Regions from separate parts of the Aeromicrobium sp. Leaf291 genome, predicted to be linked through region 3. Evidence: predicted binding sites of a transcription regulator. Region 3 holds the regulator's gene; each other region holds the start of a gene.
The links. Region 3 encodes LexA, which represses DNA repair genes until DNA is damaged. Its sites were predicted from a motif close to TCGAACANNTGTTCGA; they were not measured.

Region 1 (9,794 bases), 330 kb from region 3:
CGCGCGACTTCATGTTCAGCAAACGAGCCATCACTCAGCGAACTCCCGTGCATCGGGAGGAGCTCCTCGGCCTGTCCGTCGGTTGAGGTGGCGCCCCGACGTTCAGCGGCCAGACGCCCGCCAAAGGGCTTCACACGGGGCGCCGACCTCGCACGAGATCCTCGATCATGGTCGTCAGGATGTTCGTCAAGCGGCGGGTCCCGATTTGCACGACTTCCGGCCCGGATCCGCGCCTGCGAAGGTTGTCCAACCCCAGAGGCTGACCGACGTCGATCGTGACCACGGGCCGCTTGAAAAGCCGCGGCCGTCGACTGTATGCCGGGAGGACTTGCTGAGCTCCGAGCTGCGCCACCGGAATCAGCGGTGCACCTGACTCGAGCGCGAGTCGCACGGCTCCCGACTTCAGCCCCATCAGACGGCCGTCGTTGTTCTTGGTGATCGACCCCTCCGGGTACACCACGACGAGAGTGCCCGCGCGAAGCGCCTCCAGGGCGGCATCGAATCCGCCGCGACCATGGTCGCGGTCTACCTGGACGTGCCCGGCGGCTCGGAACCACCGACCCACGATCGCGCTGTCGAACAAGCTGCTCTTGGCCAGGAAAGCCGGAGTCCGTCCCGTGGCGAGCACCGCTTCAGCCACGAGCAACGGATCGAGTTCCGAGACGTGATTGACGGCGAGCACCACGCCTCCCTCTTGGGGGATGTTGTCGAGGCCGCGCCAGTCCCGACGACGCACCACCAGTAGCACGGGCTTACAGACCAGGAACGCGGTCCACCACGCTGCACCCCACCGCGGAGGGAACCGTGGACCGAACGATCGAGTCACCACAGCCCGGCCGGCGTTAATCGACTTCTCCGTCAGGCCGCTGCCCGCCTGAGGCGAAGTGACCAGCACCGACCACCACGAAGGTCGCCGTGGCCGAACCCGCCATACGTCCAACGTTGTCCCACGCTTCAGCGTGCAGGAGAAGCCGTCGACCGTTCCGCTCTCTCAACTGCGCGCGGAACGTGTACGGGTGGTGGAGACGGAAAGGCGCCTGGTACTCGACCGTGATGCTGCGGGTGACTGCAAGTGCACCGACGGTGTAGAGGGTGAAGCCGAACAGGTCGTCGAAAGCGAGCGCGACAGCGCCTCCGTGGGCGATGCCAGGTGCACCGACGTGAGCGTCAGAAAAGCTGTGGACCGCCTCAACCCCGTCCGCCGTGCGCACCACCTGCAGGCCGAGACCTGCAGGATTGGCTGGTCCGCACCCGACGCATTCCTGCGAATGAGGAGGCAGCGTCTGGCCGATAGCCACGGCCTCCTGAGCTGCGAGATGGGATGTCCACTGCGCGAAGAGCTCCGCGTCCGCTCTTCGGATCTCAGCGTCGCTACTCAGGGTCGGGTCACTGCCACCAGGGCGCCGCACGTCCATCTCGCCTGTCACCTCAACACTCAACGATCCGCAGCCGCCAAGGATTCGGCGGCCGCTTCCAGTGACTCGACCACCTTCGCCTCGAGGTCGGGCAAGGCGCTGGCTGCCTCGGCGACCGCCTCGGCGCGAGCTCGGGTGTCGACGTCGCGCTGCACTGCGGCGCGCGCAGTCTGCGTCCACGCCTGCGCGCACCGGCTGGCCGCTTCGGCAAGGTCAGCGGTTGCAGCGTCTCCGGTCAATCGGGCGACGTCCTCACAACCGTCGGCGAGCAAGCGGCGGAACAGTCCGCCCCCGGTCCCGGCCTTCTCGACGAACGCGCTCAGGCTGAACAGCAGCACCTCGAGCTCGTCGGCCGGAAGGTCGACCCAGGTCTGCACATCGGAGGCCAGCAGCGCCACCCCGGCGAGGCCTTCGGCGCCGTGGCCTGCCGCCGCGAGATCGATGATCCCCGGACCCGACGGGTGGCTCATCCGCGATGCGGACTGCTGGAACGCTTCGGCCGCGACCTCCGAAAGCTCGGGCAGCACTTCAGGCCAAGTGATCCGGTACGTGCAGTGGCGCGTCGGCTCAGGGAAGGACTTCGACGACCGCGCACGCGCCAGGGCCTCGAGTGGGACTTCTTGAACGTCGGCCCGGTCGTTGTCCACCACATACGCCACGCGCTGGCGTTCGTCGTAGCCGATCACCACGATGTCGTGACGGCTCATCTGGAGCTTGACCCGCAGGTACGGGAGCTCGGCGATGTCACCCCAGACAAGACTGGGACGGCCGGCGTCGACCTCGTCGCGGACCCACGTCCATCCCTCCTCGGGATCGTCCGTCGTCAGGACCTTGACCTTCCCTCCCAGGCGCACGGGGAGATCGACCTCGAAGTCTGAGCCCCGACCCACCAGGTAGACCGGAGGCATCAGGCCACTCGATCGCACGTACGACAAACCCAGAGCACCGCCGAGCGCAAAGACCAGGCCCTCGCGTGGCGGGCCCTCCCATCCCAGCCCGTTCCAGTGCAGCAGGTCGCGCAGAGCACCAGAGCCACAGTGGCCGCCCATCTGGTGGGGGTAGTCCTGGATGAGCGCGGTGTCTGACATGTGACGTCCTTTGGCAGATCTCGGTAGGTCAGGGGCAGAAGGAGGCGGCTCAGGCTTCGCGGCGAAGAGGTGCCGCGGGCCTCACATTCAGCTGAGCCGCGGACTGGGCATGACGGATGGGGTGGCGGGGTCCTTGCGCCGAGTGACCCGGCGGCGGTCGTGGCCGAGCAACCCGGCAGCGGTCGTGCTCATCGGCGATCTGCCGGCGAGTCAAGAGGACGTGAACTGTCATCGGACGACGCGCTCGTGGCTGGAGGATCGGTGAACTCATCCGTCACGCGCTCCGCGGAGGCGACCATCAGCGACCCGTAGGAACGACGAAGCTCCGTCAGGATGTCGGTCAGCGGCAGGTCGTCGAAGACGCCGCGATCCTGGACGTACTCCATGTGCTGGGTTCCATCGGCAGTGAAGGCGTGCATCAGCGCGTCGTGCTCGCCGTCGAACTCGACCGGGGGAACTCCGAATCGGGCGCACAGCTCGGTGTTGAACGCCGGCGTCGCCTTGACCCACCTGCCGTCGATGAACAGTGAACTGTAACCGTGATAGACGAACAAGTCCGACCCGCTCATGAGGCTGCGCAGCGAGTCAGTCTGCAGATGATTACGGACGTCGGCGAAGCCAAGCCGAGCCGGGATCCCGGCGGCCCGGCACACCGCGGTCAGCAGCACCGCCTTCGGAACGCAATAGGCACGCCCTGCTTCTAGGACGAAGCTCGCTCGGTAGTGAGCAGGGTCTTCCGACGCCGAGTAGGGGTCGTACCAAATCTGATCGCGGACTGCGGTGAAGAGGCGAACCGACTTCTCACGGTCGGTTCTCGCGCCCTCGATCGAAGCTGCAGTGAACTCGCGGACAGCTGCGTGCTCAATATCGAGGAACTCCGTCGCGTCGAGAAAGGCTGCCGGCGACTGACTCATCTGTGTTCCGCACTGCTCATGGGCCCGACGGCCGTGACGGATGAGTACGTGACCGAGGCCAGGTCATCGTCGCGCAAGCCTCGTCGACGGACAGGAGCAACGCGAACGCCGCTCACCGACGGGAGGCTCGGCATCAGGTGTCCTTTCGCCGCGGTCCAGGTCGCTGCTGCCACTCGCCCCCGGACGTCTAGCTTCCGAGAGGACAGGTCGCACCAACACGAGATTGGGTTTGACAGTGCGATGCCCAGTTGTCTGCACATCAGCACACCCTTGCCATGGTGTGACAACTTACAGTTTTTGTCAACGAAGCGACATAGCTTTGATTCTGTTCCGGTCGCAGCGGCCCGCGCCAGCGCTCCGCACAACGCGAACCGCCGCGCGTACGGCCCGCTCTCCTCTCCGCGCATGTCGGAAGACCGCGCTCGCGTCACGCTCTGGGGCAGGGCGCGTCGCAAACGGCCATGCGATCGATCGTTTCATCGGCGTCAAGGGCATCGAGTAAGCGGTGCCCCCTGCTGGGACTAGCGCGCAGCGACGCCCAGGAGCCATCGCGAGGGCTCAGGACGCGAACTATGCCGCCAAACGCGGCACCAGTCACCGGGTCCTTCATCTGCTAGACCTGACCGTTATTGAGTTGCAGATGTTGGAGGCTCGCGTCGGTGCCATCGTTGAAGCCGTAATCGCGGGCCGACAAGTCGAAGACGACCGCATCGAACTCAAGGCCCTATGGCCATCCGCTAATCATGATGTTGCTCGCCGTATCGCCGGCCACGCGAACGCTGCTGGCGGTGAATCGATTCTCTGGGTCATCGGCCTCGACGAGCGTCGTCGGCGCATCGGAAGTACCTCGGGCGTCGAACCGGCGAACTGGTGGAATGCGGTTCGAAAGCACTTTGACGGTCCATCTCCCGAGCCGACGTGGTTGCGGGTACTGGTGTCTGGCAACGCCGACGTGATGGCTCTCCAGTTCACTACCGAACGCGCTCCCTATGTTGTGAATGTCGCCAAGCCGGGGCAGGTTCATCGAGAGGTCCCGTGGCGTTCGAGTACTTCAATTCGCACAGCCTTTCGCCACGAGATGATCAGGTCTCTCGTCGGCGAGGCATCCGTGCCCGCACTGGAACTCATTGGCGCGACTGTCGAGATCGAGAGCTATGTGGGGCGCTACGGGGGCTTTGGAGATCCGAACGGGTACGAGCTCGGCAGACTCCGGGCTCGCACTGCGCTGGATATGCACCTTTCGGCAAGGGCACCCGCCCACATGCCGCAACACCGCCAGATACTTGCTGTTCGCACGAAAGCGGGCGGTCCGGTCGATCTGGGTCCATTCAATCTGCAGGGGTCCTACCGCTTTGAGGGATCTTCGGCCAGCGGACAGATGCGGCGGGTACCGGACGGTGGCGTACGGATACTCGGACGGAGCAGTGTCGCAGTCAGCGGTCCGGGAGAACTCCGTCTTCGCGGGGAACACGTACTTGACCCCGGTGAGGGGGACCCTCTCCTTCGAGCACGGAAGATCGATCTCAATCTTCAGCTTCCTATCGACGCCAGTGCCCGAGCATCTCGGCTAGACAGCCGCCTGTCCGTCGAACCGCCTCGCGAGTTCAGCGAACGCGACATTCCCGACCAGCATGACGAGTGGCACCTCGCTAGGCGATTCACGGTTGGATCAGCGCCTCAATGGTGGTCGTAACCCAACCCTCCGTCTGGACGCGCCCAGACGCGACAAATTAAGTGACAAACTTGACCCAGACCCGCTGGTCCAGCGATCCGTGACAACCAATCTGACAATCGCGGAGTCGGGGTCTAGACGTCACTGCGGGGAACTCGGACGACAGAACCCTGGCAAAAGTGACAACCCATCTGTCAACTGTCAAGTGCGCTCCTCCACTCCCGGGCGCACCCGAACCACCCAGCGAAGCCGTGCTCGCTCCGTCCAGGCGAGCCGAGGGACGATCCGGCCTCTAGAGTCGCACGATGTTCAGGACAACGATCACCGTCGCGTTGCTGTCGCTCGCCCTCGCCGGCTGCACCGGGTCGAACGACCCGAGTGAGAGCTCCACCAACCAGCCCGCAGACGATGCGGTCGACCTGCGGTTCGCCTACTCCGGCGTCTCCGACGAGGGAACGATCGACCAGACGCTCACGATCACCAACACGTCCAGGACCCTCTCCGCAGCTCCGACCCTGTCCTTCGTGGCACTTGACTCGGACTCGGAGCCGATGACCGATGTCTCGGTGACCACGGTGTTCGGAAGCGATCGAGGTCTGGTCGTCGCGCCGGCGAACTACGAGGTGCTCGACATCCTGCGTTTCGAGGGCCCCGGGTCCGGCGACGTGGAGGACGTCGAGGTCACGGTCGAAGGGATGCGCACCGCCGAGGACGCCGGGACGGCCTATCCCGAGGTCGACTTCCTGGATGCCCAGGGAGAGCCGGTCGACCGTCCGTACGAGGCTCGCACGGCCAGGGTGAGCAATCCCGGCAGAAGCGACTACGTGGTCCGCCTCGTGGGGATCACCTGGAACCGCCCCGCCGAGGGGGAGTCGCAACAAGCTCTCACGGTCTCCCCTGTCGGCGAGCCGACACGTCTAGCGGCTCGCAGCGAGGCCGACGTGCGTCTCGCACCGACGGACGTGGCGACGTACGACAGCGTGAAGGTCTTCATCGCCGTGGAGCAGCGCGCCTCGACCTCGGCCGAGGACGCCTGAGTCGACTCCCGCGGCGACGACACCCGACGCCTCGTCTCCCCCGCGCTCGTGGCGATCCTGCGCCGCTATCCCCCGGCGCCGACGGGTCGCACTCCGGTCGCCCGACTCATGACCCGCCTCGACGTGAGCCTGAGAAGCGCGGACGGGTAGCTTCACTCCCCCCGATGCTTTTGGCACCGAGGCGAACGCGGCGAAACTCGGTGTCGGACGTCGAATCTATGTTCGTTACATGACCTCGACGGACTCTCTCCTCGGCCTCGCGACGGATGCGTCGCGGGTGCTGTGGCGGGCCGAGGCTGCGCAGGCTGCGACGGTGCTGGCGTTCGTGGAGGGTCGTCGGTCCGACGCGGTCGCGGCCGGGCGGAGCGCTGCTTCGGCCGAGGACGCCCGCCAGGTCGCGATCCTGGAGGTCGCGGTCGAGCTCGAGGTCGCGTCGGGATTCGTCGCGCACCTGGTCGCGACGACCAGGACCCTCACGGCGGACCTGCCGACGGTGTGGGCCGCCCACAGCGACGGTGAGCTCGATCGGGCGAAGGCCCGCGCGATCGCCTCGGCCCGGTGGCGCCTGCACGAGGTCGCGTCGGTGGAGCTGCTCGACGAGTCCGTGGTCCCCTACGCCACGACCCACACGCTGTCCCAGCTCAAGGGCTGGCTGCGCCGGTTCGTGGCACGGGTCGAGGCCGAGAACGTTGCACGGCGCCGCCGCGAGGCGACCGCCCAGCGCCACGTGACCATCACGGCGATGGACGACGGGATGAGCCTGCTCCAGGCGTTCATCCCGACCCACGACGCCCTGCTGATCGAGCGCAAGCTGTCCCTGGCCGCCAAAGCGCAACGTGCCGACGACCCCGACGACGACCGACGGTTGTCCCAGGCCCGCGCCGACGTCCTGACCGACCGGCTCCTGGGTCGCACCGCGGACGCCCCCGGCCGGGGCCGGTTCCACGTCGGGATCACCGTCTCCCTGGCCACCCTGCTGGGCCTGGACGACGAACCCGCCGTCACCGGCGACGGCCAGCACGCCATCGACCCCACACTGGTCCGCGAGCTCGCCACGCAGCCCGGCACGCTGTTCAGTCGCCTCCTGACCGACGAGGCCGGCGGCATCCTCGACGTCACCGAGCTCGGCCGCTTCCCCACCGCCCCACTCCGCCGCGCCCTCGAGCTCGTCGACGGCGTCTGCGACATCCCCACCTGCGACAAACCAGCAGAAGCGTGCGACCTCGACCACCAGCAACCCTTCGACCCCGACCACCCAGACCGCGGACCCACCACCGCAGGCAACCTCCACCCACGATGTCGCCCCCACCACGGACTCAAGACCCGCGGAGCACTCCCCGTCGACCACGACGAGGACGGCACCACCCGATGGCACCTGCCCACACGCGCCGTGCCCGGACGCACCGCCTTCACCCGCGCCTGGACGAGGAGGACCGAACCCGTCGTCGTGCTCGCCGAGCACTACCCAGCCACGGGGGCCTTCGAGTACGTCGCCGCCTGACGAGGCGTCTACAGCCGACGTCAGCGCCGATGCCGACCGACGCCGCGCCGCGCCTCGGGACGTGCCGGAGGACCCTCCCCCGGCGACGCCGCGTCCACGACTGCTGGGTGAGCCGTCAGCACGTGGTGCCGAAGGACCGCGACGTCGCTCTCGTCGCACTCCAGGCGCAGCACCAGGACGCCCTCGTCACCCTCGAGCCAGCACAGCTCGACCTCGGGGGCCCGCACGAGCAGTCGCGTCGACACGCACAGGCTCGCCCCGGAGTCCGCAGGCATGTCGAAGGTCAGGACGGGCACGACGACCTCCTCGCGACCCCCGATCGATGTCATCACCCCCAACGAGCGCGCAACCCCGGAGGTCACGACCCGACGGCTCGACTCCCTGACCTGGAACATCCTCCCGGTCCCGGCGACGCCGCACCCACACCGCGATGTGACGGGGGTCACGATAGGCTCGACCCACACCGACCGAGGCGTCTCGGGGGACGTCCGCACCGAGCGGGCTACGAGTCTGTCGGGTCGGCCGGGGGGACCACGTGCTCACAGACATCTTCCTGCCCGAGGTCATGGGCACCGCCACGCTCCTGCTGCTCGGCTGCGGCGTCGTCGCGAACGTCGCGCTGGCCAAGACGAACGGCAACGCCGGCGGCTTCCTGATGGTCAGCTTCGGCTGGGGCCTGGCGGTGTTCGCCGGCGTCTACGTCGCCTACAAGTCCGGCGCGCACATCAACCCCGCCGTGACACTGGGTCTCGTCGCGTCCGGCGACGACCTCGGCGGCAACACCGCCGTCAAGGTGCTGGTGTACCTCGCCGCCCAGCTGCTCGGCGCCTTCCTCGGCGCCACGCTGTGCTGGCTGGCCTACCGCGACCAGTTCGACGCCCCGGAGAGCGATCCGGACGACAAGCTCGGCGTCTTCTGCACCGCACCGCAGATCGCGCGCACGTCCTCCAACCTCATCACCGAGATCATCGGCACCTTCGTCCTCGTGTTCGTGATCATCGCGTTCGGCAAGACACCCACCGAGCTCGGCCCCCTGGCCGTCGCGCTGCTCGTCGTCAGCATCGGCGCCAGCCTCGGCGGTCCCACGGGCTACGCCATCAACCCGGCGCGCGACCTGGGCCCGCGCATCGCCCACTTCGTCCTGCCGATCAAGGACAAGCGCGACAGCAACTGGTCCTACTCCTGGATCCCTGTCGTCGGACCCGCCATCGGTGGCATCCTCGGAGGCCTCCTGGCCGCCGCCGCGAACTACGTCTGACCCGCACCCCGACCCCACACAGAATCGAGATTCGAGCATGGCCGACAACACGTACGTCCTCGCCATCGACCAGGGCACCACCTCGACCCGCGCGATGATCTTCGACCACGCAGGATCGGTGGTGGCCGTCGACCAGGTCGAGCACGAGCAGATCTTCCCGCGAGCCGGGTGGGTCGAGCACGACGCGCTCGAGATCTGGACCAACACGCGCGACGTCATCGGCGGCGCCCTGGCCAAGGCGAACTTCAACAGCAAGAACATCGCCGCGGTCGGCATCACCAACCAGCGCGAGACCGCCCTCGTGTGGGACAAGTCCAACGGACAGCCGATCTACAACGCGATCGTCTGGCAGGACACCCGCACCCAGAAGATCGTCGACGGCCTGGCCGCCGACGGCGGGCTCGACCGCTACAAGGAGACGGTCGGGCTGCCCCTGGCCACCTACTTCTCCGGGCCCAAGGTGCGATGGATCCTCGACCACGTCGAGGGTGCCCAGGAGCGCGCCGAGGCCGGCGAGCTGCTGTTCGGCAACATGGACACCTGGGTGCTGTGGAATCTCACGGGCGGTGCGGACAACGACGGCGTCCACGTCACCGACGTCACCAACGCGAGCCGCACCCTGCTGATGGACCTCGAGACCCTGGAGTGGGACGAGAGCATCGCCGCCGACATGAACATCCCGCTGTCGATGCTGCCGGAGATCAGGTCGAGCTCGGAGGTGTACGGCGAGTGCAAGCCCGGCATCCTCAACGGCACCCCGGTGGCCGGCATCCTCGGCGACCAGCAGGCCGCGACCTTCGGGCAGGCCTGCCTGGAGAAGGGCGAGGCCAAGAACACCTACGGCACCGGCAACTTCATGCTGCTCAACACCGGCACCGAGGCCGTCCCGTCGGAGAACGGGCTGCTCAC
Region 2 (9,794 bases), on a different contig from region 3:
GGATGGCGCTCGCGGAGCCAGGCCATGCTGCCGGCGAGCAGGCCGCCTCCGCCGACGGGCACCACGAGCACGTCGGGGACGGGCTCGCCGAGCCGCTGCAGCTGGTCGAACGCCTCCTGCACGACCGTGCCCTGACCGGCGATCGTGCGCGGGTCGTCGAAGGCCGGCACCAGGGTGGCGCCGTCGAGCGCCTCGCGGGTGGCTGCCGCCGACACGTCGTCGTAGGTCTCGCCGTCGAGGATCATCTCGATGGCGTCGCCGCCGATGCTCGCGATCCGGTCGCGCTTCTGGTGGGGCGTCGTGCGAGGCAGGTGCACGCGGCCACGCACACCGAGCGCGGCGCACGCGAACGCCACGCCCTGGGCGTGGTTCCCTGCGCTCGCGGTGACCACGCCGGCAGCCCGCGCGGCGTCGTCGAGCTGCGCGATGAGGTTGTACGCGCCCCGCGCCTTGTAGGAGCGCACGACCTGCAGGTCCTCCCGCTTGAGCCAGACGTCGGCACCCGTGACCTCGCTCAGCCGGGCGCTGCGCTCGACCGGGGTGGCGGTCACCACGCCGGCCAGCCGCTCCGCGGCCGCCTCGACGTCGTCGGCCGTGACCAGGAGGCCGTGGGCCTCGGCCTGTGCGTCGGTGCTCATGGTGCTTGTCTACCCGACGTTATGCTCGCGGCGTGCCCCGCCCGCCCGTCCGTCGCCTCGTCCGCGGTGCCGTCGGCCGGGCCACCCGTCGGGCTCGCGACCTGCGCGGGCCGACGCTCAGCGTCGTGATGCCCGTGTACCAGGGCGAGGAGCACCTGGCGGCGGCCCTGGAGTCGGTGCTCGGGCAGCGCTACCGCCATCTCGAGGTCGTGGTCGTCGACGACGGCTCGACGGACGGCAGCCGGGCCATCGCCGACGAGGTCGCGGCGCGCGACCCCCGCGTGGTCGTGCTCTCGCAGCCGAACGCGGGCCAGAGCGCGGCCCGCAACCGTGGTGTCGAGGTGGCCACCGGCACCTACCTCACGTTCGTCGACGCCGACGACGTCGTGACCCGTGAGGGCCTCGACGCGGCCGTGCGCGGGCTGGAGCGCAGCGGCTCCGACCTCGCCGTGCTGCCCTACCAGCGACTCGAGGGCGGGACCGTGGTGCGGCCCGCGCCGTGGATCCGGGCGCTGCACGCGCGGCCGGTGGAGGGCACCACGGTGTCGGAACGGCCCGACGTGCTCGTCCACGCCATCGCCTGCGCCAAGGTGTTCCGGCGCACCTTCTGGGACGCGGCCGGGCTGGCGTTCCCTCCCGGGGTCATCTACGAGGACCAGATCCTCACGGCCCAGGCGTTCCGCGAGGCCGCAGGCATCGACGTGACCTCCACGATGGCCTACTCCTGGCGGCGGCAGACGGCCTCCACCTCGCAGGGGCAGGTGACCGTCGAGAACGTGACGGCCCGCATGGACGCCGCCGACGAGTCACTCCGCCTGCTCGAGCCGCTGCCCGCCGTCCGCGAGGAGCGGGCGCTGCAGCTGCTCAAGCACAACGTTCCCAACTCCACGCTCAAGCTCGAGCGGGCCGACGACGCCTACCTCGAGGTCCTCGTGCAGCGGATCCCTCGGCTCGTGGCGGCGGTGGCCCCCGACCGCTACGCCCGCGAGGTGCCGGCCCAGCACCGCGTCATGAACGCCCTCCTGGACCAGGCCCGCGCCACCGGGGACCTCGCCGCGGTCTGGCGGTTCGTGCGCGCGGAGGGCCTGCAGTCACAGCTGTTCGACCTGGTGCCCACGTCCGACGGCCCGGCGATCGACCTGCCGGGGCGCCTCGACGACGGTCTCGACCCCGTGACCTACCTGGCCACCGCCGAGCAGGTGCGGCTTCGCACGACCGTGCGCGAGGTCCTGGCCGGAGCCGACGAGCTCGTGGTCGACGTGCGGGCCTGGTTCCCCCACGCCGACGTGGCCGCCGCGTCGCTCACGGCACGCGTGCTCACGGGCCGCGACACGGCAGCCGGCGAGGTCGAGCGGACCGACGACGCCGCCGCCTTCACGTCGCGGGCGGGCACCGTCCGCGGCTACCCGGGCTCGGGCTGGCGGATGCGGTTCCCGGCCCCCGCCACCCGGCGCTGCGAGCTGGTGCTGACGCTGACCGTCGACGGACCCGAGGGCCTGCACCTCGAGGGCCTGCGGAGCCACCGGCTCACGCTGTGACCCTCGCCACCTCCGTGCCACTGTGCGCCGCCGGAGGACGGTCGTAGACTGACGGTGTCAGCAGTCTGGTACCCGTTCGCGGGACTGGAACGAGAGGCACTCCCCATGACGCACGCACGTCAGCACGACCCTGCGCGTGAGCGCACCACCTACGGCGTCGTCGGCGCCGGCCGGGTCGGCTCCGTCCTGGCCGCCCGACTGCGCGCCGCCGGCCGCGACGTCGTCGGCATCAGCGCCCGCTCCGACGCCTCCGCCCTGCGCGCCCGCACCCTCGTGCCCGACGTGCCGGTGCTGTCGCCGGCCGAGGTCGCCGCGCGCAGCGACGTGCTGGTGCTCGCCGTCCCCGACGACGCCCTCGTGGCCGTGTCCGAGGAGCTCTCGACGGTGCTGCGTCCCGGCCAGGTGGTCGTGCACACGAGCGGGCGGCACGGTCTGGACGCCCTCCGGTCCGCGGCGCGCGTCGGCGCGCGCCCGGTGGCCCTGCACCCGGCCATGACGTTCACCGGCTCGTCGGTCGACCTGGGTCGCTCGTGCGCCATGGGCCTCACGGCCGGCGACGCCGAGCGCGAGGTCGCCGAGGACCTCGCCGTCACGCTCGGCGGCACCCCGGTGTGGATCGACGACGCCGACCGGGTCCGCTACCACGCGGCGCTCAGCCACGGCGCCAACCACCTCGTCACGCTCGTCGCCCAGGCCCGCGAGCTGCTCCACGGCATCGGTGCCGGGGCCGAGGCCTCGCAGATCCTGCGCCCGCTGCTCGAGGCGGCCCTCGAGAACGCTCTCGACCTCGGCGACGCCGCGCTGACCGGCCCCATCGCCCGCGGCGACGTCACCACCGTGCGGGCCCACGTCGACGCTCTCGCCACCGAGCCCGCCTCCACCCGCGACGCCTACGTCGCCATGGCCCACGCCACCACCGAGCGCGCCGCGGCCGACGGTCGGCTCGACGCCGCCACCGCGGCGGTCGTGGAGTCCGCCCTCGACGAGTCGGTGCTTCGCGGGTCGGGGCTCCACGGGTCGGGGCTCCACGGGTCGGGATCGGCCGACGAGCGGCAGCACGCGCACGGACGGGCCTGACATGACCCCCGTCGTCGCCCGTACCCGGGCCGAGCTGCGTGCGGCCCTCGCGGGGGCCGACCGCACGGCGTTCGTGCCCACCATGGGTGCGCTGCACGACGGCCACGCGCGCCTCATGCGGCACGCACGCCCGCTCGGCGACACGCTCGTGGTCTCGATCTTCGTCAACCCCACCCAGTTCGGGCCGGGCGAGGACCTCGACGCCTACCCGCGCACCTTCGACGCCGACCTGGTCGTCTGCGAGCGCGAGGGCGTCGACGTCGTGTTCGCGCCCGACGCCGACGAGATGTACCCCGGCGGCCTGGACGGGGCCGTGACCGTCGACCCGGGCCCGCTCGGGCAGGTGCTCGAGGGCGCCGCCCGCCCCACGCACTTCCGCGGCGTGCTCACCGTGGTCGCGAAGCTGTTCGCCCTCGTGCGCCCCGACGTCGCCGTCTTCGGCGAGAAGGACTTCCAGCAGCTGGCGCTGATCCGCCGCATGGTGCGCGACCTGGCGCTCGACGTCGAGGTCGTGGGCCACCCGATCGTCCGCGAGGCCGACGGCCTGGCGCTCAGCTCGCGCAACACCTACCTGACGCCGATCCAGCACGAGCAGGCGCTCGCCCTCTCCGTCGCGCTGCGAGCCGCCGCCGACGAGGGCGTCGTCGGACGCGACGCCGTGCTGAAGGCCGCGCGCGAGGTGCTCGACGCCGCCGACGGCGTCGAGGTGGACTACCTGGTCGTGACCGACCTGTTGCTCGGCGACGTCGACGACTCCTACGAGGGGGAGGCGCGGATCCTGGTGGCAGCCAGGGTCGGCACCACGCGCCTGCTCGACAACTCACCCGTGGTGCTCCGGAAGGGACCCTGACCATGCTCCGCACGATGATGACCTCGAAGATCCACCGCGCCACTGTCACGCAGGCCGACCTGCACTACGTCGGCTCCGTGACGGTCGACGCCGACCTGCTCGACGCGGCGAACCTGCTGCCGGGCGAGCTCGTGCACATCGTCGACATCGACAACGGCGCCCGCATCCAGACCTACACGATCGCCGGCGAGCGCGGCTCGGGCGTCATCGGCATCAACGGTGCCGCCGCTCGCCTCGTGCATCCCGGTGACCTGGTGATCCTCATCGGCTACGGCCAGATGGACGACGCCGAGGCACGCGAGCACCAGCCGAGCGTCGTGTTCGTGGACTCCGAGAACCGCATCATCGGCACCGGGTCCGACCCGGCCGAGGCCCTGCCCGGGTCGGGGCTCACCCGCGGCGACGTCGTGGAGAACCCGCTCGTGGCGGCCGGCGGGGGTGCCGGGCCGGGGGCGGCGACGGTGGCGCCGTGACCCTCCTGACGCTCGACGTCGGCAACAGCCAGTCGGTCATCGGCGCGTTCGAGGGCGAGAAGCTCGTCGAGCACTGGACCGTCTCGTCGCAGACGCAGCGAACGGCCGACGAGTGGCACCTGCTCGCCCACGGCTTCGTGCGCGCAGCGGGTCTGGCCGACGTCCAGGCGGTGGCCATGTGCTGCACCGTGCCGTCGATCCAGGTCGAGCTGAAGGCGATGCTGGAGCGGTACTACGGCGGACTCCCGGTCTCGATCGTCGGGCCGGGCGTGAAGACCGGCATCCCGATCCACACCGACAACCCGCGCGAGGTGGGTGCCGACCGCATCGTCAACGCGCTCGCCGCGGCCGAGGTGTACGGCGGGCCGGCGATCGTGGTCGACATGAACGGCACGGCCACGATCTTCGACGTGGTCGACGACCGGAACCGGTACCTGGGCGGGGCGATCGCGCCGGCCGTCGAGCTGTCGCTCGAGGCGCTGGCTCGTCGCGGCGCCCAGCTGCGGGCGGTCGAGCTGGCCGTCCCCCGCGACGTCATCGGCAAGAACACCGTCGAGGCCGTGCAGTCGGGCGCGGTCTACGGGTTCGCGGGCCTGGTCGACGGGATGGTCGACCGGATCATCGAGTCGTTGGAGGCCGACCCCGACGACGTGGCGGTCATCGCGACCGGCGCCTACGCCGACGTGGTGCTCGACCACTGCACGACGATCACGTCACGCGACCCGTGGCTGACCCTCACCGGTCTGCGTCTGGTGCACGAGAAGAACCACTGAGCCACGCGGGCCACCACGCCGCCCGTCGGTCGCCCCGCCCACGAGGAGCGGGCCCTGCCGGAGGTGCACCCGCTGCCGGGCGTGCGCCGAGCTCGACGAGGTGGGCCTCGAGCGCGGTCAGGCCCGCAGCCCGGGCCGCCTGGACCGGTGTGGTCTCGTCCAGCTCGGAGACCAGCGTCGGGTCGGCTCCGTGGCCGAGCAGCTCTCGAGCCACCGCATCCTGACCGGCCAGGATGCTGGTCACCAGCGCGGTCGACTGCAGCTCGGGGTGCACGTAGTCGGGGTCGACGCCCCGCTCCAGGTGGAAGCGGACCAGCTCGACGTCGCCGCGCACGGCGGCGGCGAACATGTCCTTGAAGTCCCCGCCCGACATGGGCACTCCCTTCGTCGCCGCGAGTCTAGGGCCGGTCGGGCCGGCCGAGCCGCTGCGGCGTGCCCGCCCCGCGGGGCGTCAGGGGTCGCGCCGGTCCCCGCTGACCGATGCCGGGGTGGTCTCGATACGGACGGGCCTCGCACGCTCGCCCGTCCAACTCGACCAGCGAAGTCGGCACTCGGTGGTCGAGCGCGGTTCCGGTGGTCGAGTGCCTCCACGAGCGCCAGCGAGGGGAGGTGTATCGAGACCACTCCTGGGCGGTTCAGCGGTGGACGGGCAGCACGTGTGCCCCGACCGATGGGTCGGGGTGTCGTGGTGGATTAGTCAGGGACGCCAGCGTTGGTTGCGTTGCCAGGTGTCGGAGCCGGGGAGCTTCCACTCGACGTGTTCGTCGTCGGGGTTGATGCGTCCGATCCAGCCTTGGTCGTGTGCTCGGTGGTGGTGGAACGGGCAGAGCAGTGCGCCGTCTCTGATGTCGGTGGTCTTGGAGATCGCGTAGGGGTTCAGGTGGTGGGCCTCGGTCCACCTGGCGTCGCGGTCGCAACCTGGTGTGGTGCATCCGCCGTCGCGCTTCTCCATCGCCCGGCGTGAGCTGCGGTTGAAGTACCGATTGGCGGAGCCGAGGTCGAGGGGGAGAGGTTTGCCGTTGAGGACCATCGGCACGATCTGCGCGCTGCAGGCGAGCCGGCGGGCTTCGCCGGCGCTGATCCGGGTGCCGTCAGAGAGGCCGGCGGCCTTGATGCCGCCCATCAAGGTGTCGAGGTCCAGGTTCACGGTCACGACGGCACTCACACCACCGTTGGACGGGAGCTGGTCGGCGGGGAGGTGCTCGATGAGGGTGGCGAACGCGTGCCCGAGGCGCTGGGGGTTGGACTGGCCGAATCCCACTTCGTCCATCTCGCCGGTGGCGGCGTTGACGGTCCCGACCTTCTGGTGGGGGGCGGCGAGCGCGTCGAGGGCGGTCTTGAGCATGGCGCCCTGTGCTTCGGGGAGGGTGAAGCGTCCGGTGACGGTGCCGTCGTTGTTGTCCCACATGGAGAACGACGTCTTCTTGCGGGCTTCCTCTTCGCGGCGACGCAGGATCTCGTCTTCGTCGGCGTCGACCTCATCGGTCGTGTTGCGGTAGGCCTCGGTGATCCGGGCGGCCCTGCGGCGCAGGTCCTTGAGCGTCAGCTTCTGCGCGTCCTTCAGCAAAGTCTCTTCGCATCGCTCACGCTGTTCTGCGGTCACGTCGTCGGGCAGATTGGCCAGGGCGCGGGAGATGAGGTCGGCCTGCTTGGTGCTGATCACTCCGGCGGCGAGCGCGTTCTCGATGAGGGTGGTCTGCTCCTCGATCCGCTGCGCGGTGTTCACGAGCGCGTCGGCGCCGCTGCGGTCCCCACCGAAGTCGAACGAGATCGTCGCGCCGGTCGAGGTGCCCGCCCCGGGGCGTGGTCCGTCACCGTTCGCCGCGGCCTTGCGGGCCTTCTCCAGCACCCGGGCGGCGGCCATCTTGTGGGCCGAGAGCCGTGCTTCGGCGCGACCGATCTCGGCGAGGAGTCGTCGGACCTCGGCGGGGTCCAGGCCGTCCCACGCCGCGGTGGGGACCGTGTCGAGCAGGGCGTGGAGGCCGTGCACGCACGACGGCACCGGGTGGGTGTCGAGTGCGGCGACGCTCATGCTTCCTCCTGCTGGTCTACCCCCATTCTAGAGATAGAATGAGACAACAAACAAGCAGATGTTCGAATCCGTGACGAAGGTCCGGGACCCTCGAGTCCTTCAGCGCCGGCACTCCGGGTCGTTGGCCCTGCCCCTCCGTGGCACGATCCCCCCATGTCCTCCACGACCTCCCGACGCGGCACGCTGACGCGCCGCAAGATCGCCGAGGCCGCCCTGCGGCTGATCGACGACGAGGGCATCGGGTCGGCCTCGATGCGGGGGATCGCCAAGCGTCTGGGCGTCGAGGCGATGAGCCTCTACAAGCACGTCGGCACGCGTGACGACCTGCTCGACGCGGTCGTCGACCTGGTGGTGGCCGAGCTGGACGCCGACCCCGAGGTGCTGCGCGTGGCCGAGAACGGCTGGCGCGACTACCTGGAGCGGCTCGCGCGCGGTGTCCGCCGCTACGCGATGGCGCACCCGCACGCCTTCCCGATCGTGGCCACGCGACCGTCGGAGGCGCCGTGGATCAACCCGCCGCTGCGGTCCCTGACCTGGATCGAGTCGGTGCTCGAGGCGCTGCAGGCGGAGGGCTTCGACGACGACCAGGTGGTGTTCGCCTACCGGTCGTTCAACAGCTTCCTGCTGGGCTACCTGCTCATGGAGACGGGGGCGCGGACGCTGCGCGACCCGCGGGACGGCGACGGGTCGTTCTCCGCAGGTGCCGACGCCGCGGAGCCCGTGCCCGGTGGGCTCACCCCCACCCGTGACGAGGACGAGCAGGAGGCGGTGGCGCAGGCCGAGACGCCCCTGGAGATCCTCGACCCCTCCGGCGCCGTGGACGAGGCGACGTACCCGACGATCCACCGGCTGGCTGCCGGTCTGGCGGCCGACCGCTACGCCGAGGAGTTCGACCGCGCCCTGCAGGAGATGCTCGACGGCATCGCCTCGCGTCTCGCCGACTGACCTGCTCGCCGACCGGGTCGCGAGCGCGCCCCCGTTCGTGACCGAGGTCGCACGACACTCGTCTTGTGGGCCGCAAGCTTACGGCGTAAGGTTTACAACGTAAGCCACCCCGTTCCCCCATCCGAGAAGGAGAGTTCCATGAGCTTCATCGACAAGGCCAAGAACACCGCAGAGAAGGTCACCGGCGAGGTCAAGGAGGCCGTCGGCAAGGCGACCGACAACAAGGACCTCGAGGCCGAGGGCAAGAAGGACCAGACCAAGGGCTCGATCAAGAACGTGGGCGAGGACGTCAAGGACGCCTTCAAGAAGTAAACGCGTGTCACTGAGAAGTCACTGAACGTTCATCGGGCAGCGCTCGTTGGAGTTGCAGCGACTTCCAGCCGTCGTACCGTCGAAGTGTCACCCACCGATCCAGGAGGATCATCATGAGCTTCATCGACAAGGCCAAGAACACCGCTGAGAAGGTCGCCGGCGAGGTCAAGGAGAACGTCGGCAAGGCCACCGACAACAAGGACCTCGAGGCCGAGGGCAAGAAGGACCAGGCGTCCGGCTCGGTCAAGAACGCCGGCGAGAACGTCAAGGACGCCTTCAAGTGATCCTTGCTCGCTGAGCATCCGGCGAAGCCCGGTCACCGTCACGACGGCGACCGGGCTTTTCTGTGCCCGCACGTGCAGGCACGGACTCAGCGGCCCCGGCTGGCGTCGAGGGCGGCGATGAGCGTGGGCGCGTCCCACTGGCCGCCGTGCCGGGCGGTGCCGATGAAGAACGTCGGCGTCCCGGACACGTCCATGAGGTCGGCGTCGTCCTCGTCCTCGCGCACACGTCGGCGCACCGGGTCGGAGTCGAGGTCGGCCTCGAAGCGCTCGAGGTCCAGGCCGATCTCGTCGGCGTAGCGGAGCAGGTCGAGCCGCTCCAGCTGCGCCTGGTTGGCCCACAGCAGGCGGGCGTAGTCGAAGTGCCGACCCTGCAGGTAGGCCGCCTCGTAGGCGCGCGCCGCCAGCTCGGCGTGCGGGTGGTGCTGGTGCAGCGGCAGGTGGCGCCACACCCACACGAGGTCGCCCTCGAAGTGCTCGATCACCTCGTCGACCATGCCCGTGGCCCGGCTGCAGAACGGGCACTCGAAGTCGCCGTACTCCACGAGCACGAGCGGGGCGTCGGCACGGCCCTTGAAGTGGTCGCGCTCGGGGTCGAACGGCCGCAGGAGCACGGCACCGGGCTGCACGACGGGCCGGCGGGCGTCGAGCGCCTTGAGGACGACCCAGCCCAGCACGAACGCCAGCACGGAGGCGGCGAGGACGCCCACGCGAGCCTCGTCCTGCGCCGCGGGGTCGTCGATGGCGATGCCGACGATCAGCAGCGAGATCGTGAAGCCGATCCCCGAGAGGGCGGCCCCGCCCGCGACGCGGCCGATGGTCAGACCGGGCGCGAGCACACCGAGGCCCACCTTCTGGGCGAGCAGGGTCGCGCC
Region 3 (9,794 bases):
CGAGCTCGCCGCCCGCGTCACGCAGGCCGCCACGTCCGACCTCGACCCGGCGGGCATCGAGCGCGCCGCCCGGCGCGCCCGCCCCCACACCGACGGGGAGACCGACGACCTCAACGAGGCTGCCGACGCCCTGGCGGCCGCCCTGGCCCGCGTCGACGTCGGACGCATCGACGTGCTCGACGACGAGCTGGCCGAGGCGCTCGCGCGGGTCCGTGACATGGCCCGCGCCTGCCTGTCCGCCTTCCCGCGAGAGAAGTCCGACGGCGAGGCCGACGCCTCCCGCCAGCAGGCGAAGGCCGGGCTCGAGGAGGTTCGTCTCGTCGCCGACCGCATGGCGAGCCTGCGCGAGACGGAGGTGCTGTGGCTCTCCGACACCCGCGGTCCGGTGCTTCACGTCGCTCCGGTCGACGTCTCGGCCAGCCTGCGCGACAAGCTCTTCGAGGAGAAGACGGTGGTGCTCACGAGCGCCACGCTCACCGTCGGCGGTGGATTCGACCCCGTCGCCGCGGCCGTCGGGCTCCGCCCCGGGGACACCGAGGTGTGGACCGGCCTCGACGTCGGCTCACCGTTCGACTACCGACGCCAAGGCATCCTCTACGTCGCCAAGCACCTGCCGCCGCCGGGTCGCGACGGCATCACCGACGCCCAGCTCGACGAGATCGCCGCCCTGCTGGAGTCCGCGGGTGGCCGGACGCTGGGGCTGTTCTCGTCGCGACGTGCGGCGGAGGCTGCAGCCGAGGGGGTGCGCACGCGCCTTCCCGACCACGAGATCCTCTGCCAGGGCGACGCGCAGCTGTCCGAGCTGACGCGACGCTTCGCCGAGGAGGAGCGCACCAGCCTGTTCGGCACGCTCAGCCTGTGGCAGGGCATCGACCTGCCGGGCGACACCTGCCGGCTCGTGATCATCGACCGGGTCCCGTTCCCGCGGCCCGACGACCCACTCATGAGCGCACGGCAGCGTCTGGTCGAGAAGCGCGGCGGCAACGGGTTCATGACCGTGGCGGCCAGCCATGCCGCACTGCTCCTGGCGCAGGGGTCCGGGCGGCTGATCCGACGCACCACCGACCGGGGCGTCGTGGCCGTGCTCGACCCTCGACTCGTCACGGCACGCTACGGGTCGTTCCTCGCCGCCTCGCTGCCTCCGCTGTGGCGCACGACCGACCGCGACGCCGTGCTCGGGGCGCTCCGTCGGCTCGACGACTGACGACGCGTCGGCCGTTCGCCCAGATGGCAACCGCAGACGGTCCGGGCGGGGTACGCTGAGCCGTCATTCCCACGTATGAAGGGCTCGGGGCTCCATGCGCCGTCTTGCCGCGTCTGTCGCGTTGATCGTCAGTTCCACCCTCGTCGTGGCGGTGCCGTCGACGGCCCAGGCCGCCACCGGTCTGGAGGTCCGCTCCAACGTCGTGGCCGTGGAGCGCCCTGACTCCACGGGTCACCACCCCCTCTACCTCTACGCCGTCTGCAAGGGTTCCAAGACCTGCTCGGGCACGGCCACGCTGGTGCAGGACGGACTGGCCAAGACCACGTCGTACTCGATCAAGGGCGGCAAGAGCGGCTACCTGAAGGCCTACTGGAACAAGGCGGCGGCCCAGCCCACCGAGCTCGGCAAGATCGACGCGTTCAAGCGGACCTTCACCTGGACCCCCAAGGGTGCGTCCAAGAAGAGCAAGTCGATCTGGCTCGAGCCGCGCATCTACAGCCGTCGGATCCAGGGCCAGGTTCGCGGTCCCGCGTCGTCGCGCATCAAGGACCTGCAGGTCTCCAAGTGGGTCGTCAGCGGCCTGCGCAGCAGCCGGGTCAGCACGGCGGCCGTCGGCTCCGACGGGCGCTTCGACATCGGCTCCTCGGCCCTCGGCCGCAACAACAGTCCCGGTGCGGCCTACCGCCTGAGCGTCTCGGCCGTGGTCGACGGCACCGAGCGCGAGTGGTTCTGGCGGGGGAGCACCACGGGGTCCGGCTTCGCCGACGGCGGTGGCGGCTGGATCCGCGACGCCGCCGTCGTGCGCGTGCAGAAGGCCGGCGACTTCCAGGCGGACTTCGCCTACGGCACGGTCAGCGGGCGCCTCACGGGCACCGGCTCGGCGGGTGCGGACGTCCGCGTGCTCACCCCGCCGCCGTCCTACCCGAGCCGTTCGTCGGACCGGCGCGGTCTCGACGTGCCCTACTGCGCCAACGAGTTCGGGCGCGTGCGCACCGACGACGCCGGCCGCTACTCGGTCACGTTCGTCCCGCGCCCCGACGCGGTGCGGTACCGCTACATGGTCGACTTCGAGCCGGCCGGCGCACTGCGCGGCGCCGTGATCATCTCTGACGGCAACGTCGTCGACAGCTGCCAGGCCGCCATCAAGTACACGCGGGACATGTCCGACCTGCTCGGCTTCCCCTCGGGATCCGAGACGCTCCCGGTGGGCGACGTGAGCACGTCGGCGGACCAGCGCAGCCTCACGATCAACGGCAACACGCTGAAGGGTGGCTCGGTCCACGACCGCTGGACCACGCTGCGCGAGTACTCCGTGGGCCGCAAGATCCTTGAGTCGCCGATCGTGGCCGAGGGCTACGCCAACAGCAGCGGCAACAAGACGTTCGCCGCGCGCCCGGGCAAGTACTGGGTCGAGGTGGGTCGCCGGACCAGCTGCTCGGCCTGGTATCCCAGCATCTACTCCAACAACTACCTGTACCACAAGGGTGGCGAGCGAGGCAGTGAGCGCTGGAAGACCGTGGGTGGCAGCGTGCCGGAGTACTCCACGTCCTACCGCTACGGCTACGTGAAGCGGAACCCCCCGAAGGGCTACAAGGGCTGGATGTACCGCGACGTGTGCAAGGCCGTGGGCGCGGGCAAGTACGTGCTGATCACGGTGGGTGCGGGCGACCGGACGGTCGACGTCACGAACCCCCGCGGCGGCACCATCTCCGGGCGGGTCACCCGGGTGGGCGGCAAGTCCAACAAGGAGATGCTCGTGACCGCGTACTCCACCGACGGCAAGAAGGTGCTGCGCTCGGCCTACAGCAGCCGCAGCGGTGGCTTCGTGATTCGCGGCCTGGCGAGCGGCTCCTACAAGATCGTCGTGAACGCGGACTCCTGGCGCGGCATCAGCCGCTCGTTCTCCGGCAAGAAGTCGGTGAAGGCCAAGGCGGGCAAGAACGTCTCGGCCGGCACGCTGCGCTTCAAGGGCTGACGACGGAACCGGGCTACCAGGCCCGGGCTTGGTACAGTGCAGCGGTCCTGCCATCGAAGTTCTCGGGGAATTGATGTTCCGTCGTACCGCCGTCCTGCTGTCTGCCGTGCTCGTCGCGACGGGCGCCCTCGTCGGGCTGAGCGCCTCCACCGCCCAGGCCGCGACCGGAATCGAGGCGCGGTCGAACATCGTCGCTGTCGGCTCGCCCAACTCGGCCGGACACCGTCCGGTCAAGATCTACGCGCGCTGCAACGGGTCGAAGACCTGCTCCGGTCGTGCGGCGATCCTGGGCCAGACCCGGTACGTCAACTGGCCGTACAGCATCAAGGGCAACAGTGCGGGCTACATCACGGTCTACTGGCTGGGCGACGAGGGCAACACGGCTCCGACGGGCCTCGGCTCTGCCCCCGGCCAGCAGGGGACCACCTTCGAGCGCACGCTGCGGGTCTACCCCTCGGGTGCCTCGGCGCGTGACAAGACCATCACGCTGGAGCGGACCCAGGCCAGCCGGAACCTCAAGGGCACCGTGTCGGGCCCCGGCCTCGGCAGCCGCGTGACCGACGTGCAGGTGACCAGCTGGAACGTCAGCGGACTCGTCTCGCGTCGTCTCAAGACCGTCGACGTCGCGTCGAACGGCACCTACGACTTCGGTGCCGTCTCGCTCGGCACCAACAACGCCGCGTCCTACGGCTACCGGCTGAGCATCCGGGCGCGGGTCGACGGCACGGTCCGCGAGTGGTTCTGGCGCGGGACCGACGGACGGCCCACCGGCGGCGGCAAGCGCGTCAGCGAGGCGCACGCGGCCTCGGTGACCAAGTACAACGACTTCGTGGCCGACTTCCGGTTCGGCCGGATCGCCGGCACGCTCAGCGGGGCCGGGTCCACCGGCACCGACGTGCGCGTGATCGCCCCGCCCGTCACCCGGCCGACGCGCGCCTCGGACCTGCGCGGCCTCGATGTTCCCTTCTGCGCCAACGAGTACGGCGCCGACACGACGTCGGGCTCCGGCGGCTACGACATCACCTTTCTCCCGGTGAGCCAGAACGGCGACTCCCGCTACCTCGTCTCGCACGAGGGCACCAACCGGGCCGGCGTCATCACGACGGGCGGGCGCCAGTACGCCAGCTGCAACGCCGCCACGAAGTACACCTACTCCGCGAGCGACGACGACCTCATCTCCTACGGCACCGGCGGCCTGTCGGCCACCATCTCCGCCAACCTCGACTCCGGCAAGCACGCGCTCGGCTTCGACACCGACGCGACCTACACGTCGTCGATCAAGCCGCACGACACCTGGACGACCGTCCGCGAGTACGTGCCCGGCACCAAGATCCTGGACCGCCCGATCATCACGGCCGGCCACGCGAACTCCTCGGGCTTCAAGCAGTTCGAGGGTCTGCGCAACGGCAAGTACTGGGTCGAGGTCGGGCGACGGACGAGCTGTTCTGCCTGGTACCCCAGCATCTACAAGGACAACTACCTCTACCACAAGGGTGGCGAGCGCGGCAGCGAGCGCTGGAAGACCGTCAACGGCGCCTACCCCGAGTACGAGACGTCGTACCGCTACGGCTTCAAGGCCAAGAAGCCGCCGAGCGGCTACAAGGGCTGGATGTACCGCGACGCCTGCGTGGCGCAGAGCGCCGGTGACTACAAGCTCGTCACCATCAACAACGGCGACGCCACGTCGAACACCTCCAAGCTGCGCAAGGGCGCCACGATCTCGGGCAAGGTCTCGCGGATCGGCGGCAAGAGCAACAAGGAGATGCTGGTCTCGGTGTACTCCACGCAGGGCGTGCTCGTGATGCGCTCGGCGTACACGAGCTCCTCGGGCCGCTTCGTCATCCGCGGCCTCGAGTCGGGCAACTACCGGGTCCTGGTCAACGGTGACTCGTGGCGCGGCATCGGTCGCACCCACAAGGGCACGCAGACCAAGCGGGTCACGGCCGGCAAGTCCTACAGCGTGGGCACGCTTAACTTCCGCAGCTGAGCACAGCTCGCCCGGCACCGCTCGTGCGCCGACGCACCACGAGGCCCTCTCCCGTGAACGGGAGAGGGCCTCGTGGGTGATGAGCGCTGACGGCGGGTGTCAGAGGCGGCGCAGCACCGTCGTGACCTTGCCCAGGATCGTGGCGTGGTTGCCGTCGATGGGGGAGTAGTCGTCGTTGTGCGGCAGCAGCCAGATCTGGCCGTCCTTGCGCTGGAACGTCTTGACCGTGGCCTCGCCGTCGAGCATGGCGGCGACGATCTCGCCGTTCTCGGCGACCGGCTGCTGGCGGACGACCACGTAGTCGCCGTCGCAGATCGCCGCGTCGACCATGGAGTCGCCGCGCACCTCGAGCAGGAACAGCGTGCCGTCGCCGACGAGGGAGCGGGGGAGCGGGAAGATCTCCTCGACCTGCTCCTCGGCCAGGATCGGACCGCCCGCGGCGATGCGACCGAGCATGGGCACGTAGGTGGCCTCGGGGCGCTGGTCGCCGAAGCCGGTCTCGTCGACCTCGGAGTCGTCGGCCGAGCTGAGCGTGCGCCGCGCCTTGACCACCTCGGGCAGGAAGATCTCGATCGCGCGCGGGCGGTTCGGGTCGCGCTTGACGTAGCCGAGGCGCTCGAGGACCCGCAGCTGGTGGGCGACCGAGGAGGTGCTGGCCAGGCCGACGGCGCCACCGATCTCGCGCATGCTGGGCGGGTAGCCGCGCTGCTCGATCTGGTCGCGCATGAAGTGCAGGATCTTCTGCTGCCGACCGGTGAGGCCGGTCATCTCGTCGACGGGACCGTCGGGCAGCTCACGCACGGAGTTGCGTGAACCCTTCGGGCGGCCCCGACGCGGCGCGTCGGCGGAGGGGTCGAGGGTGCTGTCGTCGCTCATGATGCCCACGCTAGACCTCTGCGCGGACGTTTACAAACACATGTTCGACAGCGTGTCGCGCGTTCGAACGGCGCGCTCGATGGTTCCGCGACGGCGCTCGGGACGCCGTCAGGCGCGTGCGACGCGTCACAGTCGAACATGGTGTCGAAGATTCTTTCACTGGAATGACGGGCAATCCTGCTGTCCGTTCGGATTCCTGTTCGAAAGGGGGCTGCTTTTGTCGGCGCCTTCCCCTACTGTCGTACACGTGTTCGATCGAACATCTGTTCGTCGGATCCGCGGAGCACCACCGCCCCCGGAGCATCGACCTTCGAATGACATCGGCAGGTGCTCGATCGACACACCAAGACTCCTTCCTCTCCCTTCCCCGGAGGTCACCATGAGCACCATCACCGTCTACGAGACCAGCCGCTTCGCCCCGTCGTTCTCCCGTGGGATCGCCGCGGCTCCGCGCAGCACCACCGAGCCGGCTGCGGTCCGGCTGACCCGTCGGGGCCGCCTCGTGCTCCTGCTCGCCGTGATCGCGGCGCTGGCGGTCACGGTCGTCGCTCTCGGCTCCTCCACCGTCGCCACCTCAGACGCGGGCGCGGTTCCCGCCACCACGGTCGTCACCGTGCAGGAGGGGCAGACGCTCTGGCAGATCGCCGCCGACGCCAACCCCGAGGGCGACGTGCGCGACACGGTCGACGACATCATGCGGATGAACTCGCTGCCGAGCGCCGGTGCGCTGCAGCTCGGCTCCGACCTCGCGGTGCCCGTCTACGAGTGACGGGCCCGTCCGGCACCATGGGGGCATGAACGACGCCTCCACCAACCCGGGCCCGACGCCGGCGGACCGCCCTCTGCAGGTCCACGTGCTGGCCGATGACACCGACCGCTCCGGTGGCTACGTCACGGAGCGGCTGCGGGAGCACGGCGCCGAGCTGACCTGGATCGACCGCGACACGTTCGACTCCCCGTGGTCGGCGACCGGTGTCGACCTGGTCCTCAGCCTCGGATCGGAGCGCTCGGCGCACGAGCCCCGCTGGGCCCACGTCGTGGAGGCGGAGTCCGACGTCGTGCGGGTGGCGCTCGGGTCGGGCGTCCCCGTGATGGCCATCTGCTACGGCGCCCAGCTCGTGGCCCGTGCCCTCGGCGGCACGTCGTACCGCGGCGACGGTGCCGAGATCGGGTGGCGCCGCGTCGACACGCTCGACGACGTCCTCTGCCCGGAGGGGCCGTGGGGGCAGTTCCACCAGGACGTGCTGAGCCCGCCGCCCACGGCGCGCGTGATCGGCAGCTCGTGGTTCGGCCCGCAGTGCTTCGTCGACGAGGCCTTCGGCGCCCGCGTGATCGCCTGGCAGTTCCACCCCGAGGTGACTCCGGAGACCTTCAGCCGCTGGGTCGACGAGAGCGCCGACCTCGTGCGGGTGAGCGGGTCGGAGCCCAGCGAGCTGAAGCGTCAGGCGCTCGCGAACGCGACGCGCAGCCGTCTCGCCGCGTTCGCGCTCGTCGACGCCGCGCTCGACCACCTCGGCGTGTCGGTGCCCCGCCCCGTGTGAGGGTCGGCCGCTACTGGCTCGCGGCGAGGTTGACCAGCCAGGCCACGCCGAAGCGGTCGTTCAGCAGGCCGAACTCGTCGCCCCACGGTGCACGCTCGAGCGGTGCCACGATCTCGGCGCCCTCGCTGAGTCCGGCCCAGTAGTCGCGGATGCGAGGATCGTCGCCGTTGAGGGTGACGTTGATGGCCGTGCCCATCGACGGCTGGTCGCCGCCCGGAGGAGTGTCGGAGGCCATCAGGTCGAAGCCGGCGTCGGTGACGAGGTGCCCGTGCATCATCCGGTCGGCCACGGCAGGGTCGTCGCTCATGCCGGCCTCGCCGAAGGTCATCGCCTCGATCGTCCCGCCGAAGACGGACTGGTAGAACTCGAGCGCCTCGCGGGACTCGTCGCGGAAGTTCAGGTAGGGGTTCAGTCGCATGGTCATCGCGCCATCATCCTCCTGTTTGTTCCAGAGTGGAAGAGGCGAAGGTCGTGCCGCGGTAGGGGTGCAGGGGCGCGCGAGAGGGCTGCTCGTGAGCCGTCCGACGGGCCGGGACACGCCGTGACACCTGAGGCCCGTGTGACTCGAGAGGCCGCTGACCTGCGCAAACATCGAGCTCCCAGATTTGTCTGAGCAACTCGTCAGACTTGCTTGCATGACCTGGTGGGCAGGCGTACGGTAGCCACTATATCTAGTGATTACACCGATGTAGTTCTCCACATCTAGTCCCACAGGGACGGGGGACTTACCCACAGGAATCCCGGGCCATCCACCTCTGCATCCCCAGGTTGTCCCCAGATCCCGCGAAGAAATCAGCCCGAGAGGAGAGCACCGTGCACTGTCCGTTCTGCAAGAACCCCGACACCCGCGTGCTCGACTCCCGGGTGGCCGAGGAGGGCGGCGCCATCCGGCGTCGTCGGGTCTGCGGAGCGTGCGAGAAGCGCTTCACGACCATCGAGCAGATGCAGCTGACGGTCCTCAAGCGGTCGGGGGCCACCGAGCCCTTCAACCGCGACAAGGCCATCTCGGGCGTCCGCAAGGCCTGCAAGGGCCGTCCGGTCTCCGACGACGACCTCGCACGCCTCGGCCAGCAGGTCGAGGACGCACTGCGCGAGAGCGGGGCGGCCGAGATCGCGGCCCACGAGGTCGGCCTGGCCATCCTCGACCCGCTCAAGAGCCTCGACGAGGTGGCGTACCTGCGCTTCGCGAGTGTCTACAAGGCGTTCGACTCGGTGGACGACTTCGCCGCCGAGATCGCCGTCCTCATGGCCCGCGCCGCAGACGGCGAGCTGGCCGAGCACACCGCACGACAGCTTCCCTGACCACCCGCCGCCCACGGGCGGCACCGGCACCCTGAACGACCTCGTCCCGTGCCACGGGGCGGGACGCACGACCTTTCACACACCAGCAGCGACACAGGAGCACGACATGACGGAGACGGTCGACGGATCGACGGGCCGGGCACAGTCCGGCAAGACGCGCGGGAGCAAGGCCGGCAAGGGCCTGAGCATCCAGCGCGTGTACACGACCGAGGGCGTGCACCCGTACGACGCCGTGACGTGGGAGCGTCGCGACGTCGTGCAGACCAACTGGAAGACCGGCGAGACGGTCTTCGAGCAGCGCGGTGTGGAGTTCCCCGACTTCTGGAGCGTCAACGCCTCCACGATCGTCACCACCAAGTACTTCCGCGGCGCCGTCGGCTCGCCCGAGCGTGAGCAGAGCCTGCGCCAGCTGCTCGACCGCGTCGTGCTCACGTACACCGCGGCCGGCAAGGAGCACGGCTACTTCGCCACCGACGCCGACGCCGAGGTCTTCGAGCACGAGCTGACGCACATGCTGCTGCACCAGGTCTTCAGCTTCAACAGCCCCGTGTGGTTCAACGTCGGCACGTCGAGCCCGCAGCAGGTCAGCGCCTGCTTCATCCTCGCCGTCGACGACTCGATGGACTCGATCCTCAACTGGTACCGCGAGGAGGGCCTGATCTTCAAGGGCGGCTCCGGTGCCGGCCTCAACCTGTCGCGCATCCGCTCGTCCAAGGAGCTGCTGCGCTCCTCCGGCGGCACCGCGTCGGGCCCCGTCTCCTTCATGCGCGGCGCCGACGCGTCCGCCGGCACCATCAAGTCCGGTGGCGCCACGCGCCGTGCGGCCAAGATGGTCGTGCTCGACATCGACCACCCCGACATCGTCGAGTTCGTCGAGACCAAGGAGCGCGAGGAGGAGAAGATCCGCGT

Region 1: the regulator LexA is predicted to act here: its motif matches at 6,337-6,352, upstream of ASF35_RS13280 (HNH endonuclease signature motif containing protein).
Region 2: the regulator LexA is predicted to act here: its motif matches at 7,432-7,447, upstream of ASF35_RS05365 (HNH endonuclease signature motif containing protein).

What each region holds. Positions count from the first base shown of each region.
Region 1 is NZ_LMNM01000002.1:757,026-766,819, forward strand. Features, by position in the region: gene ASF35_RS13250 (NAD(P)/FAD-dependent oxidoreductase) at 1-86, shown strand, start outside; gene ASF35_RS13255 (1-acyl-sn-glycerol-3-phosphate acyltransferase) at 131-748, opposite strand; gene ASF35_RS13260 (PaaI family thioesterase) at 843-1,298, opposite strand; gene ASF35_RS13265 (BtrH N-terminal domain-containing protein) at 1,436-2,503, opposite strand; gene ASF35_RS13270 (transglutaminase family protein) at 2,692-3,417, opposite strand; gene ASF35_RS13275 (hypothetical protein) at 5,395-6,126, shown strand; gene ASF35_RS13280 (HNH endonuclease signature motif containing protein) at 6,356-7,627, shown strand; gene ASF35_RS13285 (hypothetical protein) at 7,648-7,923, opposite strand; gene ASF35_RS13290 (MIP/aquaporin family protein) at 8,163-8,885, shown strand; gene glpK (glycerol kinase GlpK) at 8,923-9,794, shown strand, end outside.
Region 2 is NZ_LMNM01000001.1:1,060,635-1,070,428, forward strand. Features, by position in the region: gene ilvA (threonine ammonia-lyase IlvA) at 1-638, opposite strand, end outside; gene ASF35_RS05335 (glycosyltransferase) at 671-2,176, shown strand; gene ASF35_RS05340 (Rossmann-like and DUF2520 domain-containing protein) at 2,282-3,253, shown strand; gene panC (pantoate--beta-alanine ligase) at 3,255-4,103, shown strand; gene panD (aspartate 1-decarboxylase) at 4,106-4,576, shown strand; gene ASF35_RS05355 (type III pantothenate kinase) at 4,573-5,349, shown strand; gene ASF35_RS05360 (ankyrin repeat domain-containing protein) at 5,312-5,722, opposite strand; gene ASF35_RS05365 (HNH endonuclease signature motif containing protein) at 6,047-7,381, opposite strand; gene ASF35_RS05370 (TetR/AcrR family transcriptional regulator) at 7,535-8,326, shown strand; gene ASF35_RS17650 (CsbD family protein) at 8,465-8,638, shown strand; gene ASF35_RS17655 (CsbD family protein) at 8,752-8,922, shown strand; gene nhaA (Na+/H+ antiporter NhaA) at 9,009-9,794, opposite strand, start outside.
Region 3 is NZ_LMNM01000002.1:427,406-437,199, forward strand. Features, by position in the region: gene ASF35_RS11840 (ATP-dependent DNA helicase) at 1-1,204, shown strand, start outside; gene ASF35_RS11845 (carboxypeptidase-like regulatory domain-containing protein) at 1,326-3,179, shown strand; gene ASF35_RS11850 (hypothetical protein) at 3,253-5,166, shown strand; gene lexA (transcriptional repressor LexA) at 5,266-6,042, opposite strand; gene ASF35_RS18240 (LysM domain-containing protein) at 6,422-6,811, shown strand; gene ASF35_RS11865 (type 1 glutamine amidotransferase) at 6,837-7,583, shown strand; gene ASF35_RS11870 (VOC family protein) at 7,594-8,007, opposite strand; gene nrdR (transcriptional regulator NrdR) at 8,397-8,885, shown strand; gene ASF35_RS11880 (vitamin B12-dependent ribonucleotide reductase) at 8,992-9,794, shown strand, end outside.